2 regions of the Sphingomonas sp. AC411 genome follow, and region 2 is predicted to be linked to the other one. Evidence: riboswitches for the same ligand, from Rfam matches in the RefSeq annotation. Region 2 holds a riboswitch; the other holds the start of a gene.
What was found. A riboswitch is a leader RNA that binds a small molecule or an ion and turns the genes downstream of it on or off. The one in region 2 is predicted to bind thiamine pyrophosphate.
Positions count from the first base shown of each region.

Region 1: another riboswitch for thiamine pyrophosphate. It lies ahead of thiC (phosphomethylpyrimidine synthase ThiC); the one in region 2 lies ahead of AC0IX7_RS06710 (TonB-dependent receptor).

Region 1 covers NZ_CEEDAQ010000001.1:3,102,440-3,105,844, forward strand. Annotated here, with positions in the region: gene AC0IX7_RS15905 (outer membrane protein) at 1-772, shown strand, start outside; TPP riboswitch at 1,198-1,307, shown strand; partial or broken gene thiC (phosphomethylpyrimidine synthase ThiC) at 1,346-3,263, shown strand; gene rhuM (RhuM family protein) at 3,265-3,405, opposite strand, start outside.
Region 2 covers NZ_CEEDAQ010000001.1:1,309,832-1,313,236, reverse strand. Annotated here, with positions in the region: gene AC0IX7_RS06715 (DUF6629 family protein) at 67-792, opposite strand; TPP riboswitch at 939-1,047, shown strand; gene AC0IX7_RS06710 (TonB-dependent receptor) at 1,129-3,402, shown strand.

The sequences.
Region 1 (3,405 bases), 1.8 Mb from region 2:
GTTCTCGGGCGTCTATATCGGCGCGGCCGGCGGTTACGACGTCCAGCCCAACGACGTCGGCTCGTCGATCCTGTTCGATCGCAACGGCGACGGCAATTTCAACGACAGCGTCAACACCATCACCGGCGCCAACGCCTTCTCGCCGGGCTTCTGCAACGGCTCCGCGCGCACCGCCGTCGTCGATTACGGCTGCCGCAACGACGATGACGGCTGGTCCTATTACGGCCGCGCCGGCTTCGACGTGCAGAGCGGCCCGTTCGTGGTCGGCTTGGTCGGCGAATTCGGCAAGTCCGACATCACCGACAGCGTCGCCGGCTTCTCGACCACGCCCGCCAGCTACACGATGGCCCGCAAGCTGAAATGGGAAGCTTCGGCCCGCGTCCGCGCCGGTCTCGCCGCGCGCAACACGCTGTTCTACGCCACCGGCGGCGCCGGCTATGCCAAGATCGACAACCTGTTCTTCACCACCAACACCGCCAACGCGTTCGCCGCCACCGGCTCGAACAAGCGCTGGGGCTATGTCGGCGGCGGCGGCATCGAACAGAAGCTGACCCGGAACATCTCGATCGGCATGGAATACACCTATCACCAGTACAAGGACAACGACGCCCGCGTCCTGGTCACCGCCGGCACCGCGCTCGCCGGCAGCCCGGTGCTGCTGGCGAACAACCCGTTCGTGCTCGCGCCCAACACCGCCGGCACCACCTTCCGCCGCAGCGATGATCAGTTCCGCTGGCACAGCCTCCGCGGCACCGTTTCTTTCCGGTTCTGAGGTAGCGCACCCTCCACCCCGTTCGCCCTGAGCGAAGTCGAAGGGTAAGCCCCACGTGCAAGGGTGCTTCGACTGCGCCCAGCACGAACGGGGAGGGGGACGCGATTACTAATACACGTCGAAAAGGCCGCAGCCCCAAACCAGGGCAGCGGCCTTTTCCTTTGTCTGCACAACCTCAATCCTCCCCCGCCAGGGAGGTGGCACCGAAGGTGACGGAGGGGGAGGACACGCAACAGAGGTTATCTCTTACCTCCCCTCCGTCTGGCAATCGCCATCCACCTCCCCCTGGCGGGGGAGGGTCGCAAAGGCACCACCTCCCACTCCCGTTCGCCCTGAGCGAAGTCGAAGGGTGTGCCCCAAGCGCAGGTGCATCGCCGATCAACACCACCAATTTCCCATTGCACCCCACCCCCATCCCCCTATGCTGACCCCACCCCGGGGAGCGCTAATCCGCGCTTGAGAGGAAGGCAGGAGCCTTCGACCCGCTGAACCTGATCCGGTTGATACCGGCGGAGGGAGGAGCGGTCGCCACAGAACCGCAATCCTTGCTCCGAGACCTTTAGGAGCAAGCGCATGGCCGATTTTGAAGCACGCACCCCGACAGCAGACATCGGCGTAACCACCGGCCCGATCCGAGGCTCGCGGAAAATCCACGTCGCGGTGCCGACCAGCCCCGACGTCCGCGTCGCCATGCGCGAGATCGTCCTCGACCCAAGCTGCTCCGAACCCCGTTACGCGTCTACGACACCAGCGGCCCCTACACCGACCCTCGCGCGCAAATCGACATCAACGCCGGCCTCCCCCAACTCCGCCGCGCCTGGATCGAAGCTCGCGGCGACGTCGAATCCTACGAAGCCCGAGAACTCCGCCCCGAAGACAACGGCCAACTCGGCCCAGATCGCTCCGGCGGCGTCCCCCAATTCCCCGGCAGCATCAAACGCCCCTCCGCGCCAAACCCGGGCACAACGTCAGCCAGATGCACTACGCCCGCCGCGGCATCATCACCCCCGAAATGGAATACGTCGCCACCCGAGAAAACCTCGGCCGCGCCATGCTCAAAGACTACGTTCGAGACGGCGAAAGCTTCGGCGCCCAGATCCCCGACTTCGTAACCCCCGAATTCGTCCGCGACGAGATCGCCCGCGGCCGCGCAATCATCCCCAACAACATCAACCACCCCGAATCCGAACCGATGGCGATCGGCCGCAACTTCCTCGTCAAGATCAACGCCAACATCGGCAACTCCGCGGTCGCCAGCAACGTCGCCGCCGAAGTCGACAAGCTCGTCTGGTCGATCCGCTGGGGCGCGGACACGGTCATGGACCTCAGCACCGGCCGCAACATCCACGACACCCGCGAATGGATCCTCCGCAATTCACCGGTCCCGATCGGCACCGTCCCGATCTACCAGGCGCTCGAAAAGGTCGGCGGGGTCGCCGAGGACCTCACCTGGGAGATCTTCCGCGACACGCTCATCGAGCAGGCCGAACAGGGCGTCGATTACTTCACGATCCACGCCGGCGTCCGCCTCGCCTACATCCCGATGACCGCGAAACGCGTCACCGGCATCGTCTCGCGCGGCGGCTCGATCATGGCGAAATGGTGCCTCAGCCACCACAAGGAGAGCTTCCTCTACGAGCGCTTCGACGAGATCACCGAGATCATGAAGGCGTACGACATCGCCTACAGCCTCGGCGACGGCCTGCGCCCCGGCAGCATCGCCGACGCCAACGACGAAGCCCAGTTCAGCGAACTCTACACGCTCGGCGAACTCACCCACCGCGCGTGGAAGAGCGATGTCCAGGTCATGATCGAAGGCCCCGGCCACGTGCCCATGCACAAGATCAAGGAGAACATGGACAAGCAACTCGAAGTCTGCGGCGAAGCGCCCTTCTACACGCTCGGGCCACTCACCACGGACATAGCCCCCGGCTACGACCACATAACGAGTGGTATCGGCGCCGCGATGATCGGCTGGTACGGCACCGCGATGCTCTGCTACGTTACGCCGAAGGAGCATCTCGGCCTCCCCGACCGCGACGACGTGAAAGTCGGCGTAGTAACCTACAAGCTAGCAGCCCACGCCGCCGACCTCGCCAAAGGCCACCCCGCCGCCCAGATGCGCGACGACGCGCTCAGCCGCGCAAGGTTCGAGTTCCGCTGGAGAGACCAGTTCAACCTCTCGCTGGACCCGGATACGGCGGAACAATACCATGATCAGACGCTCCCCGCAGAAGGCGCCAAGACCGCCCACTTCTGCTCGATGTGCGGCCCAAAATTCTGCTCGATGAAGATCACGCAGGAGGTGCGCGACTTCGCGGCGAAGCAGAACAGTCCGGCGGATACGTTCCTAGCGGAAGACGTCGACCAGACCGACACCAACCGCGCGATCTTCGCCGGAGGCTCCCACGCCGAAGCCGAAAAAGGCATGGCAGACATGAGCGAAAAATTCCGCGAAAAGGGCAGCGAAATCTACCTGCCGGCTGGATGACTCAGCGTTTTGCCTTGCCTTTTGGGAGTGTCTTCTGATCCCGCTTGAGCTGATCGATTGCTTGTTCGGCTTGAGCGTGACGGACGGCTTTTTGAGCGGCCTTGAACGTGTCGTACTGCGTTTCGGCATGCTGCCGAGCAAC
Region 2 (3,405 bases):
GGCGGCAAACGGCGAAAGACCATGCGTTGGCACAGCACGGCGGATCCGAGGGACGACGTCTCCATCTCAGGCGTGCGACGTAGTCCGTGACCGTGCGCGCCTCAGCCAGATGAGCAGGAAAGGCTGGTCGGCCACCGAGACGCCGTTGGGAGTCCGGATATCGATCTTTCGTCGATCGAACTGCCAATAGTGCATCACGCTGAGGATGGCGGCGTAGAAGCACCAGACCGAGGCGAACGCGTAGCCCTTGACCAGATGGACGATCGTCAGCCCGATCACGTTGACGACGCCGTAGGTCCTGACGACACGGTGGCTCGACAGCAGCAACGCGCCGCAGGTCGCCAGGATGTAGAAGACCGACACCATCATGTTGCTCGTCATCGCGTTCAGATACGCGATCGAGTGCTGTTCGATGAAAGCCTGGGTTGGAAACAACACGAGCCCGGCGATGTCCCACAGGCAGACCAGCGCGCCGGTGATCGTCAGGCCGACGATTGCAGTGCGACGCCAGCCGGGCGGCTCCATCAATGCCACAGCGGCCGGCATCAGCACCGGCAGGATACCGAGCGCGTAGACCGTGAACAGCAGCACGGCATGATCGAGCGCGACCTTGCCCAGTTCGCCGTGCAACGCCAGCCACACCAATCCTTCGCTGAATTGATGGAGGGCGAACAACAAAGGCACCGATGCGAAGAGCAGCGCGCGTGGCTCGCGGACGTGCCGCAACGTGGCTATGCCGATCGTGGCGAGTACCCCGGAGGCAGCGAAGCTTGCAGTCGCCGAAAAGCACATGCGCGGTCGTCCAGGCTGTTGGCGGTCCGCAGGGCGTGGCGTGTTTCCGGCCACATAGCCAGCGCCGCCTGTGCGTATCGCCGCCGCACACGCTGGCGCGACGGTGGCGATGACGCTTTCCAACGGCCGGTCGAGCGCCTAAGCGACGGAAATCCCCGGGGGCCGCTGATGCGCGGCTGAGAGGTGGGCTGCAGCCCATGACCCGCTGAACCTGATCCGGCTTATACCGGCGTAGGGAGGGTCTGCGGCTGGCCCGTTGTCCCTCCGATTGGAGTGGACGTGACGTTTTTCAGTGTTGGTTCTGTTGTGACTTCCGCCGGGCGCGAGCGCAGGCTCTTGGGGCGGGCGACCCTGCTCATCTCGGCAACGCTCGCGGCCTCGGCGGCCGGGGCGCAGGTATCCGATCCGGTCGAACCCGCCGAGATCCGGGTGGTCGGCAAGCAGGACCCGGCGGGGCTGCTCCCCGACCAGAAGGTGCCGCGCGCGCAGAGTGCGATCTCCGCCGACTTCATCGTCAAGCAGGCGCCGACCCTGAACGCGTTCCAGCTGGTGACTTTGCTGCCCGGCGCGAACGTCGCGTCGAGCGATCCGTACGGTCTGTCGACCAGTTCCAGCCTGACGCTGCGCGGTCTCGGCCAGGACGAGATCGGCGTGCTGATGGAAGGCGCGCCGCAGAACGACATCGGCTATTATTACGCCTATCCGTCGCAGTTCGCCGATCCCGAGAACCTCAAGCGGATCTCGCTCGCCCAAGGCTCGGTCGATATCGACTCCCCGACGCTCGGCGGTGCAGGCGGTTTACTGTCGCTATCGCTCGACGATCCGAAGGCGCGTCCCGGCGCGCTGGTCGACCTGTCGCTCGGCAGCTACGCGGCGCGGCGCGCGTTCGTCCGGATCGATAGCGGGACGATCGGCAACACCGGGCTGAAGGCGTTCCTGTCCTATTCGAACACGCGCGCGGACAATTGGCGGGGTGCCGGTTTCGACACGCGCCAGCACATCGACGCCAAGATCCTGAACGAGTGGGGCGCCGGCAACCGCGCCAGCCTTGCACTCTCGTACAACGACGCGAACTCGTCGAGCTACCCGAGCCCGACGCTCGCCGAGTGGAATGCGCAGGGCCGCGATTTCAATTTCGACGAGCGCTACACGGCAGGGAACACCAACTATTGGCGGCTGTACCGCGCGCCGTTCCGCAACCTCTACGCCTCCGCGCCGGTGCATATCGTGCTGAACGATCGGCTTGCGCTCGACAGCACCACCTATCTCCAGTTCGGTTACGGCAACTCGCCCTACGGGACGCAGCTGACCACCGAAGGCAATTTCCTCGGCACCGAGGCACTCGCCCAGCCGATCGCGCTGCCCGGCGCAGTCGACGGCGTGGCCACGGTGCTCGGCAACTATACCGGCGACCAGATGCGGACCGGCAACGTCAGCAAGCTCACCTTCAAGACAGGCATGCACACGCTGACCGCCGGGCTCTGGTTCGATTATGGCACCGATCGCGTCACCCAGTCGTACACGTCGATTGACGCCGATGGGCAGCCGTTCGACCGCTGGGGCTATCGCGCGAAAGCGATCCGCACCGCCGACGGCCGCCTGCTCGCCTATGAGAACCAGCGCACCGTCACCGTGACGAAGGGCTTCTTCCTCGCCGACAGCATCGCGCTGACGCCGCGGCTGACGATCGACGCCGGGTTCAAGGGCGTCAACGTCCTGCGCAACGGCCGCACCTATTTGCCCGGACCGCAGGACAAGGTGCGCAACGACAGCTTCGCCGCATTGCCGCGCGCCGCGATCCACTACCGGCTCGACGACCGCCAGCAGCTGTTCGCCAACATCACCACCAACTTCCGCACCCCCAACGAGTTCACGCTCTACAACAGCTATTTCGGTGGCGAAGTCGTCGTGCGTGGGACGAACGCGCTCAAGAACGAATATTCGGTCTCGCAGGAGATCGGCTATCGGTTCATCGGCGAACAGCTCTCCGCCTCGTTGACCGGCTTCCACTACAAGTTCCGCAACCGCCAACTCGCCACCGTGCTCGACCAGGGCGGCGCGCAGGTGAACGCCACGATCAACGCCGGTGGCCAGACCTCGTACGGCGTCGATGCGGAGATCGACTACCGCCCGGTCGCGGGTGTCAGCCTGTACCTATCGGGCGAATATCTGCGCGCGCGGATCGACGACGACCTGCCCGTCGGCGCGGACTTCCTGCCGACCAGGGGCAAGCACGCGGTGTCCAGCCCGACCGTCCAGTTCGGCGTCGGCGGGATCTACGACGACGGCCGCTTCTTCGGCAGCGTCGCGTCGAAATATATCGGCCGGCAATATGCGAGCTTCATGAATGACGAGCGCATCAAGGGCTATGCGACGCTCGACCTGTCGGTCGGCATGCACCTCGCCGACTGGCTCGACGGCAAGCGCACCGACCTGCGCGTCAACGCGATCAATGTCACCGATCCGCACGTCCTCGCCGGCGTGCAGTCGGTCAGCACCAACGCGCAGGACACGATCGGCCGCAACGGCACGGTCATCGCCGGCTCGCCGCCCGCCTATTATGTCGGCAGCGGCGCAGCGGTCATGGCGACGATCTCGCGGGCGTTTTGAGGT